2 regions of the Acidovorax sp. SRB_24 genome follow, and region 1 is predicted to be linked to the other one. Evidence: predicted binding sites of a transcription regulator. Region 1 holds the regulator's gene; the other holds the start of a gene.
The links. Region 1 encodes FNR, which switches genes on or off when oxygen is low (the NO sensors DNR and NnrR bind a similar motif). Its sites were predicted from a motif close to TTGATNNNNATCAA; they were not measured.
Positions count from the first base shown of each region.

Region 2: cyoA (ubiquinol oxidase subunit II) is a predicted target of FNR. The motif match lies at 1,851-1,864, and genes of this name have one in related genera.

Region 1 is NZ_MWOM01000011.1:4,030-9,443, forward strand. Features, by position in the region: gene B2J89_RS05595 (TonB-dependent receptor) at 1-2,107, opposite strand, end outside; gene B2J89_RS05600 (SWIB/MDM2 domain-containing protein) at 2,426-2,743, opposite strand; gene fnr (fumarate/nitrate reduction transcriptional regulator Fnr) at 2,902-3,720, opposite strand; gene hemN (oxygen-independent coproporphyrinogen III oxidase) at 3,828-5,210, shown strand; gene B2J89_RS05615 (sulfite exporter TauE/SafE family protein) at 5,216-5,414, shown strand, end outside.
Region 2 is NZ_MWOM01000039.1:14,252-19,665, forward strand. Features, by position in the region: gene B2J89_RS13780 (NAD(P)H-dependent glycerol-3-phosphate dehydrogenase) at 1-356, shown strand, start outside; gene B2J89_RS13785 (MFS transporter) at 390-1,721, opposite strand; gene cyoA (ubiquinol oxidase subunit II) at 1,878-2,948, shown strand; gene cyoB (cytochrome o ubiquinol oxidase subunit I) at 3,021-5,024, shown strand; gene cyoC (cytochrome o ubiquinol oxidase subunit III) at 5,017-5,414, shown strand, end outside.

The sequences.
Region 1 (5,414 bases):
AGAAGCCGCGGTACAGCGTGTCGGCGTAGAGCTTGTTGGTCAGGTTGCTGACGTTGAGCTTGAGCGTGGTCTTGTCGTCGAAGCTGTACTCGACCATGGCGTCGGCCGTGGCAAAGCCGCTCGCCGCCAGGTTGCGCGCACCCTCGGGGTTTTGCTTGCCACGGTAGGTCAGGCCGGCACCCACGCGCAATTGCGGTGTCAGGACATAGGTGCTCCAGATGCTGCCGCTGTGCTTGGGGGTCAGGCCCGGGCGGTCGCCTTGCACCTGCGCGCCGCCGCCGTTGGCCGCCAGGGGCGTGGTGCTCCTGTCGATCTTGGCGTTGGGAATCCAGGTGTGGTTCAGGAAGATGTCCCACTTCGGCGTGATGCGGCCTGCCAAGTTGAACTCCGTACCAGCGGCGTGGCGCTTGCCCGACAGCAGGTAGCCCGGGTTGTCGGGGTCGGTGTTGCGCTCGTTGAATTTTTCGCTGTAGAACGCGGCCACCCCCAGCAGCGCACGGCGCTCGAACAGCTCCCATTTGCCGCCGATCTCGATGTTGCGACTTTTTTCAGGTGGCGTGTCGGCCAGCGATCCGGTGCTGGCACTCACGTTGCCGAACTGGTAGGTGTCCGCCGAGGTGTTGAACGAGGAGCCATAGGACAGGTAGTAGGAGTCCAGCTCGTTGGGCTGGAACAGCGCACCCACGCGCGGGCTCCACAGGCCGTCGGAGGTTTCGTCGCTCAAGGCGCCGCTGGCGTTGCGGTACGAGGCCTTGAACTGGTCGTAGCGCAGGCCGCCGACCAGCTTGACGGTGGAGGTCAGCGCCATCGTGTCCTGCACGTACAGGCCGATGTTCTGGGCCTTGAAGGTGTTGAAGGCCACTGGCGCGCGCGCATCGGGCGCCGACGCGCCGTTGTTGGGCGTGCCGACGAAAGTGCCCAGACCGTTGGTGGCCGATGAATTACCGGCCGGGTTGGCATAGCTGGAGTTGCGGTGGGCGTCGTCGTGGTAGTAGTCGACGCCGGCCAGGATGTCGTGCTTCTTGCCGCCCCAGTGGAACGAATTCGTGTAGTCGCTCTGGATCTGCGTCATCGTGCTTTCGCCGATGCGGCCCTTGGATGCGCGCGTCAGCGGCGTGCTGGCGTTGATCTGGTCGAGCGACGTGATGGGCGAGCCAAAGCGGATCGCGCTGGCCAGCAGGTCGCGCTCGTATTGGCCGTGGCGCAGGCGCGTCTGCAGTTCGCCGCCGTCGCCGAAGCGGTGGATGTGGCCCAGGGTCAGGTACTGCGACGAGGTGTTGAGGTGGTCGCTGGCCAGGCCGTAGTAGTTCCTGGCCGGCAAGGTGGGCACGATCTTGCCGTTGTCGCTGATCCACGGGTGGTTGTAGTTGGGGCGGCCCTGGACATCCAGGTAGTACAGACCGACCGAGAACTCGTCGCGCGTGCCGATGCCCCAGCTGAAGGTGGGCGCAATGCCGCGCTTGTCCTGCTTGGCGCCGAAATTGTCGGCGCTGTGCACCATGGCATTGAGGCGCAGCGCTGCGTTCTCGCCGGTCTTCCAGTTGAAGTCGCCCGTGAGGCGGTGCTCTTTGCCCGTGCCCAGGGTGTACGAGGCTTCGTGTTGGTCGATCAGGAGCGGCGCCTTGTTGACTTGGTTGACCACGCCGCCGGTCGAGCCCTTGCCAAACAGCATGGAGGCCGAACCCTTGAGCACCTCGACGCGGTCGAGGTTGAAGGTGTCGCGTTCGTACAGCGGTGCGTCCTTCATGCCATCGGTGTAGATGTCACCGGCCTGGCCCAGCGAGAAGCCGCGCAGGCGCACGTCTTCCTCGCCGGTCTCGCCCGCCTGGAACGTGACGCCCGCCGTGGTGCGCAGAACGTCGCGGAAGTCGTCCTGGTTGCGGTCGTTCATCAGCTTTTCGGTGAACACCGTCACGGACTGGGGGATGTCGCGGATGTCCTGGTTGCCCTTGCCCACGGTGGTCTTCTTGGCGCGCAGCGTGTCCTTGCTTTGGATCTCGGCGCTGCCGTGCACGGTGACGGTCGAGAGAGTGGGCGTGGCGGTCTCGGTGGTTTGCGCCCAGCTGCCCACGGACGCGGCCAGCATCAGTGCGCCCAGGGGCAGCATGGCCTTGTCGGCAGGCGACGCTGCGGAAAGGGGGGCGGGGGGCTGCGGGGAATGCAGTGCGGGGTTGCGGCGCTGTGCGCGTGGTTGTGCCAATCTGGCCTCCGTCGGGTTTGAAAATACAACCGACACCGCAAGGGTGTCAGCAGGGAACGCGAGGCAGTGGCTGGGAAACTGGCTGTGCTTCGACAAGCACGCCATGATAAATCAAATGAAATGCATTCTCATTCGCATTGGTCGCAAAAACCACAGCGGACCGGAAGCACAGGCGAAAAAAAGCCGGCCTAAGCCGGCTTGGAAGAAAAAGTGCAGCTGCCTGACTTACTTCACGTGCTTGCCGATCAGGCCGGCCATCTCGAACATCGACACCTGGGGCTTGCCAAAGACTTCCTTGAGCTTGGCGTCGGCATTGATCATGCGCTTGTTGGCGGCGTCCTGCAGGTTGTGCGCCTTGATGTAGACCCACAGCTTGCTGATGATTTCGGTGCGCGGCAGCGGCGCATTGCCGACCACGGCGGCGAGGGCGGGGCTGGGCGTCAGGGCCTTCATGAAGGCTGCGTTGGGGGTGCGCTTCTTGGCGGGAGCGGCGGCCTTGTCAGCAGCGGCGGCCTGGGCCGGGGCTTTTTTTGCAGTTGCCATGTTGGGTTTTCCTTTTTAGGGTGGTCATTGAACCAGCGAAAACCTGCTTCTCCACTGGCCCGGTGATGCTACTGGGAAAAAAACGCCTTTCCAAGCGGACAGGGGCTTTTTTTGCGTCGCCTTGTTGCAGTCTTGCATAAGCGCAGCGCAGGCGCTCATCAGCCGCAGTTTTGCGGATTGACAAGGCGCCTGAGCGCATCGGGGTCGATGATGCGCACATGGCGCTGCTTGACTTCCATGGTGCCTTCCTCGACGAATTTGGAGAAGGTGCGGCTCACGGTCTCGAGCTTGAGGCCCAGGTAACTGCCGATTTCCTCGCGCGTCATGCGCAACACCAGCTCGGACTGCGAGAAGCCGCGCGTGTGCAGGCGCTGCACCAGGTTGAGCAGGAAAGCGGCCAGGCGCTCTTCCGCGCGCATGCTGCCCAGCAGCAGCATCACGCCGTGCTCGCGCACGATTTCGCGGCTCATGATCTTGTGTACATGGCTTTGCAGCGCAGTCACTTCACGCGACAGCTCCTCAATGCGGTCAAAAGGCATGACGCAAACCTCGGCGTCTTCGAGGGCGACGGCATCGCAGGTGTGCCGGTCGTTGACGATGCCGTCCAGGCCGATGATCTCGCCCGCCATCTGGAAGCCCGTGACCTGATCGCGCCCGTCCTCGGTGGCCACGCAGGTTTTGAAGAACCCGGTGCGGATTGCATACAGCGAGGTGAACTCCTCGCCGTTGCGAAACAGCGTGGCACCGCGCTTGACCTTGCGGCGTGTCGCCACCACTTCATCGATGCGCTGCAGCTGCGCATCGTTCAAGCCCATGGGCATGCACAGCTCGCGCAGGTTGCAGTTGGAGCAGACCACCTTGAGCGCTTGGGGCGTCACCTGGATGGGAATGCTGCCACTGTGGTGCGTCCCATGCGCAGTGTCGGAGGGCGAAGCTGGGGACGCCAGGGCGGTGCGGGTGGAGGGTGCGTCTGACATGGGTCAAATTATGAACCATCCACCCCGGCAGACACCCTTGATCAAAGTCAAGGACAGGGGCGCTTCCGTGTTGCACAGTGTGCTGGTTCGCTAGGAAGGCTTTTTCCATGACCGCTGTTACCCCCGAATTGCTCACCCGGTTTGACGTCCCCGGGCCGCGCTACACCTCTTATCCCACGGCCGACCGCTTTGTCGAGGCGTTTGGGGAAGATGAGTACGTGCTTGCCTTGCAGCAACGCCGTCTCGGCGCTGCGGGCAAGGCGCTGCCGCTCTCGCTGTATGTGCACATTCCCTTTTGCGAGTCGCTGTGCTACTACTGCGCCTGCAACAAGATCATCACCAAACACCCAGAGCGTGCCGATGTCTACCTGCGTTACCTGAGCCGCGAGGTCGACTTGCATGTGGCCCATTGCGGGGGGGGGCAGGTGGTCAGCCAGCTGCACCTAGGCGGGGGCACGCCCACGTTTTTGTCCGACGCGGGCCTGCGCGAACTCATGGCCATGCTGCGGCGCAGCTTCACGTTTGCGCCGGGCGGCGAGTATTCGATCGAGGTCGATCCGCGCACGGTGGACGCGGACCGGTTGGCGCTGCTGGCCGAGTTGGGATTCAACCGCCTGAGCTTCGGTGTGCAGGACTTCGATGCGGAAGTGCAGAAGGCCGTGCACCGCATCCAGCCTGCGGAGCAGGTGTTTGCGCTGGTGGCGGAGGCCCGGGCCCTGGGTTTCGAGTCGGTCAATGTCGACCTGATTTATGGCCTGCCGCGCCAGACACCGGAGTCGTTCGACCGCACGCTGGCGCAGGTCGCGCAGCTGCGGCCCGACCGCATTGCGCTGTACGCGTACGCGCACCTGCCAGAGCGCTTCAAGCCGCAGCGCCGCATCATCTCGGCCGATCTGCCCATGGCGTCGGCCAAGGTGGCCATGCTGTCGCGCTCGCTTGAAGCCTTCCGCCAGGCGGGTTATGTGTATGTGGGCATGGACCATTTTGCGTTGCCCGAAGATGCCCTGGCCGTGGCCAAGCGCCAGGGGCGACTGCACCGCAACTTCCAGGGCTACAGCACGCAGCCCGACTGCGATCTGATCGCCTTGGGGGTTTCCGCGATCGGCCGCGTGGGCGCCACTTACAGCCAGAACGCCAAGACGCTCGATGAGTATTACGACTGCCTCAACCAGGGCAAGCTGCCGATCGTGCGCGGCCTGGCGCTCTCGCGCGACGATCTGGTGCGGCGCGCTGCCATCATGGCCTTGATGTGCCAGGGCGAAATCCTGTTTGAGCCGATGGAGCAGGCCTGGCTGCTGGATTTCCGGCAGTATTTTGCCGCTGAACTGGAGCAGCTGCAGGAAATGGCCGGGCAGGGTTTGGTGCGCATGAGCGACGACGGTGTGGAGGTGACGCCCATGGGCTGGTACTTCGTGCGCGGAATCGCCATCGTGTTTGACAGGTACTTGCAGGCCGACCGCAACCGGGCGCGGTTTTCGCGCATCATTTAGGGTTCATGATTGCTTCTATCGCCTGGACTGCCTTGGTCATGGGGCTCGTGGGTGGGCCCCACTGCCTTGCCATGTGTGCTGCCCCCTGCAGCGCGGTGACCGGTATGGGCCGCGAGGATGTGGCACAGACCAGCGAGCCGCGCACCGTGCAGCCGCTGCAGTGGATGCGCAGGGGCGGGAAGGCCCGGCGTCTGTGGGCCTACC
Region 2 (5,414 bases), on a different contig from region 1:
CGCGCGGCCTGGCCGAGATGACGCGCCTGGGCCTGGCCCTGGGCGCGCGCGCCGACACCTTCATGGGCCTGTCGGGCCTGGGCGACCTGGTGCTCACAGCAACGGGCGACCTCTCGCGCAACCGCCGCGTGGGCCTGCTGCTGGCGCAGGGCCAGACGCTGCCGCAGGCGGTGGCATCGCTGGGCCATGTGGCCGAAGGGGTGTACAGCGCCCGCACCGTGGTGCAGCGTGCGCGCCACCTGGGCGTGGACATGCCGATCAGCGAGGCCGTGGTGGCCCTGCTCGATGGCCGCATGCAGCCGGCCGACGCGGTGGCGGCGCTGATGGAGCGCGGACCCAAGGGCGAGGGCGCTTGAGTGTGCACGCGGGCCCGCGTGCGGGCCCGGGGTTCAGCCGCGCAATTCGCGCGTGCGGTTGATGTGCAGCGCTGCCAGCGTGCAGGCCACGCCCGAGAGCAGGTAGCCGCTGACCGCCGCCAGCCCGAGCCACGACGACAGGCCGAGCACCACCAGCGGCGCGAACGCGGCGCCGAGCAGCCAGGCCAGGTCCGAGGTCAGGGCTGCGCCCGTATAGCGAAAGCGTGCCTCGAAGTTGGCCGACACGGCGCCCGCCGCCTGCCCATAGGACAGGCCGAGCAGCGCAAAACCGACCAGGATGAATGCATCCTGTCCCCAGCGCCCGCCCTGCAGCAGCGTGGGCGCGAACAGCGCAAACACGCCGATCAGGCCCGCCAGCAGCCCCAGCGTGCTGCGCCGGCCGATGCGGTCGGCCAGCAGCCCGGAGGCGACGATGCAGGGGATGGCAATGGCCGCGCCGGCGATCTGCACGGCCAGCACCTCGGTGACCGGCTGGCCCGCATGCAAGCTGATCCATGACAGCGGGAACACCGTCACCAGGTGGAACAGCGCATAGCTGGCCAGCGCCGCAAACGCGCCGATGAGCAGGTTGCCGGCGCGCGCGCGCACCAGCTCCGCCACGGGCGCGGGCACCAGATGGCGCTCCTCGATCAGGCGCTGGTAGCCCGCGGTCAGCACCAGCCGCAGCCGCGCGAACAGCGCCACCACATTGATCGCAAACGCCACGTAAAACGGATAGCGCCAGCCCCAGGCCAGAAAGTCGGCCTGCGAGAGGCTGGCGTGGAGGTACAGGAACAGGCCGCTGGCCACGATGAAGCCGACCGGCGCGCCCAGCTGCGGCACCATGGCGTACCAGCCGCGCCGGTGCGCCGGCGCATTGAGTGCGAGCAGCGAGGGCAGGCCGTCCCACGAGCCGCCCAATGCCAGGCCCTGGCCGATCCGCAGCAGCGCCAGCAGCACGATGGCGGCAGGCCCCAGGCTGGCGTAGCCGGGCAGGAAGGCCATGCCGGCGGTGGACACGCCCAGCAGGAACAGCGCGCCCGAGAGCTTGGCGCCGCGCCCAAAGCGGCGCTGGATGGCCATGAAGGCCACGGTGCCCACGGGGCGCGCGATGAAGGCCAGCGCAAACACGGCGAAGGCCCAGAGCGCGCCGGCCAGCGGCGCCTGCATGGGGAAGAACACCGCGGGAAACACCAGCACCGAGGCGATGCCGAAGACGAAAAAGTCGAAGTACTCCGAGGCCCGGCCAATGATGACTCCGACGGCGATCTCGCTGGGCGCGATGGCGCTGTGGCCCGTCTGCGCGCCGCGGCGGCGCGGCGCGGGCGGAATGCCGGCAGTGGACGGGTGACTGAGGGCTGTCATGGCGCTTACTCCCTTTTGAAATGCTGCGTCAAGCGGGCATGTACCGGTTGCAGGTCGTTGAAAAAAGCCCCCTGGGACAAAACGTCCAATGGGCAAAGGGCCTGGATGCACGTAGATTCTGCGCCTTCCCTGATCTCGATCAACACATTTCCCGGCATGCCTTCCTTCAAGACCCTCCGCGGGCTGCTTCTACTGCCCGCCATCGCCCTGCTGGCAGGCTGCAATGCCGTGCTGCTCAGCCCTTCGGGCGACATCGCGGTCCAGCAACGCAACCTCATCTACATCGCCACGGGGCTGATGCTGCTGGTCATCGTCCCGGTGATCGTGCTCACGTTCGTGTTTGCCTGGCGCTACCGCCAGGCCACGCCGCGCGACGACTACGACCCCGACTGGCACCATTCCACCCAGCTGGAGCTGGTGATCTGGACCGTGCCGCTGCTCATCATCATCGTGCTGGGCGCCATCACCTGGACCAGCACCCACAAGCTCGACCCCTACCGCCCAATCGAGCGCCTGGACGCGCAGCGCGCCGTGCCCGCCGACGCCAAGCCGCTGGTGGTCGAGGTGGTCGCGCTCGACTGGAAGTGGCTGTTCCTCTACCCCGAGCAGGGCATTGCGCTGGTCAACGAGGTCGCGGCGCCCGTGGACCGGCCGATCCAGTTCAAGATCACCGCGTCCAGCGTGATGAACTCGTTCTTCATCCCCGCGCTGGCCGGCCAGATCTATGCCATGCCGGGCATGCAGACCCAGCTGCACGCGGTGATCAACAAGCCCGGCGAATTCAGTGGCATGTCGGCCAACTACAGCGGCGCGGGCTTCTCGGGCATGCACTTCAAGTTCCATGGCCTCGACGAAGACGGTTTTGCGCAGTGGGTGCAGCGCGTCAAGGCGGGCGGTGGCGAACTCAGCCGCGCCACCTACCTGCAGCTGGAAAAACCCAGCGAGCGCCACCCCGTGCAGCGCTATGCCACGGTCGCGCCCGGCCTCTACGAGGCCATCCTCAACCGCTGCGTCGAGCCCAACAAGATGTGCATGAACGACATGATGGCGATCGATGCGCAGGGCGGCCTGGGCCTGCCCGGCACGGACAACGTGGCTTCGCTGGACGCGGCCACGCGCGAGCGCCTGGGCCTGGACGGCCAGCCCGAGCGCCAGTATGTGGGCGCCATGTGCACCGTGCAGGACCCGCTGGGCGCGCTGGGTACGGCACCCGCCCAGACGCTCTGACACCGGCACCCCGGACTTTTCCTACACCGCAAACCCTCACGGCAGCGCCCCTTCCGGCCTGCCGGTCCCCTGATGCTCGACAACCTTCACTTCACGCAGCTCCTCTTTGGCCGCCTCACCTGGGAGGCGATACCGCTCCACGACCCCATCCTGCTGGCGACGTTTGTGGCCACCGTCCTGGGCGGCCTGGCGCTGGTCGGCGCCCTGACCTATTTCAAGGTCTGGGGCACGCTCTGGCGCGACTGGTTCACCAGTATCGACCACAAGAAGATCGGCATCATGTACTGCGTGCTGGGTCTGGTGATGCTGCTGCGCGGCTTTGCCGACGCGCTCATGATGCGGCTGCAGCAGGCCATGGCCTTTGGCGACCAGCTGGGCTACCTGCCGCCGCACCACTACGACCAGATCTTCACCGCGCACGGCGTGATCATGATCTTCTTCGTCGCGATGCCACTGGTCACCGGGCTCATGAACTACCTCGTGCCGCTGCAGATCGGCGCACGCGACGTGGCCTTCCCCTTCCTCAACAACTTCAGTTTCTGGATGACCGCCAGCGGTGCCGTTCTGGTGATGGCCTCGCTGTTCGTGGGCGAGTTCGCGCGCACCGGCTGGCTGGCCTATCCGCCGCTCTCGGGGCTCGCGCAGAGCCCGGACGTGGGGGTGGACTACTACATCTGGTCACTGCAGCTGGCGGGGGTGGGCACGCTGCTCTCGGGCATCAACCTGCTGGCCACCATCGTCAAGATGCGCGCGCCCGGCATGAAGATGATGCAAATGCCCGTCTTTACCTGGACCGCGCTGTGCACCAACGTGCTGATCGTCGCCGCCTTCCCGGTGCTCACGGCCGTGCTCGGCCTGCTGTCGATGGACCGCTACGTCGGCACCAACTTCTTCACCACCGAGTTTGGCGGCAACGCCATGATGTACGTGAACCTGATCTGGATCTGGGGCCACCCCGAGGTCTACATCCTGATCCTGCCGCTGTTCGGCGTGTTCTCCGAAATCGTCGCCACCTACAGCAAGAAGCGCCTGTTCGGCTACGCGTCGATGGTCTACGCCACGGTGGCCATCACGGTGCTGTCGTACCTGGTGTGGCTGCACCACTTCTTCACCATGGGATCGGGGGCGAGCGTCAACTCGTTCTTCGGCATCACCACCATGATCATCTCGATCCCCACGGGGGCGAAGATCTTCAACTGGCTGTTCACCATGTACCGCGGCCGCATCACCTTTGACCTGCCCATGATGTGGACCATCGGCTTCATGGTCACCTTCGTGATCGGCGGCATGACCGGCGTGCTGCTGGCCGTGCCCCCGGCCGACTTCGTGCTGCACAACAGCCTGTTCCTGATCGCGCACTTCCACAACGTCATCATCGGCGGCGTGCTGTTCGGCCTGTTCGCCGGCATCACCTACTGGTTTCCCAAGGCCTTCGGCTACAAGCTCGACCCGTTCTGGGGCAAGTGCTCGTTCTGGTTCTGGCTGGTGGGCTTCTACCTGGCCTTCATGCCGCTGTACGTGCTCGGCTTCATGGGCGTGACGCGCCGCCTGAGCCACTTCGAAGACCCGTCGCTGCAGATCTGGTTTCAGATCGCCGCCTTCGGCGCCGTGCTGATCGCGCTGGGCATCGCCTCGATGATCATCCAGTTCATCGTCAGCTACCTGCGCCGCGACACGCTGCGCGACGAGACCGGCGACCCCTGGGGTGGGCGCACGCTCGAATGGTCGACGGCCTCGCCGCCGCCGGACTACAACTTCGCCTTCACCCCCGTGGTGCACGACAGCGACGCCTGGTGGGACATGAAAAAGCGCGGTTATGTGCGCCCCGTGGACGGCTTCATCCCCATCCACATGCCCAAGAACACGGCCGCCGGCGTGGTGATTGCCGCCCTCTGCACGGTCTGCGGCTTTGCGCTGATCTGGCACATGTGGGCGCTGGCGGCGGTGTCGTTCGCCGCCGTCATCGGCGCCGCCATCTTCCATTCGTTCAACTACCAGCGCGACTACCACATCCCCGCCGACGAAGTGCGCCGCACCGAAGACGCACGCACCCGCCTCCTGGCCCGCCATGCATAACCACACCGCTTCCCTGACCGCCGGCCCCCCGGGGGCGTCCGCCACGCCGCGTTTCTACGAAACGACCGAGCACCACCCGCAAAACGGCACGCTGCTCGGGTTCTGGCTCTATCTGATGAGCGACTGCCTCATCTTCGCCTGCCTGTTCGCGGTGCATGGCGTGCTGGGCCGCAGCTATGCGGCCGGCCCTTCGGGCGCCGACCTGTTCGATCTGCCGCTGGTCGCGCTCAACACCGCGATGCTGCTGCTGTCCTCCATCACCTATGGCTTTGCCATGCTGGAGATGCAGAAGCGGAACCAGCGTGCCGTGCTGGTCTGGCTCGGCATCACCGGGCTGCTGGGCGCGGCCTTCATCGGCCTGGAACTGTACGAGTTCGCCCACCTGCTGCA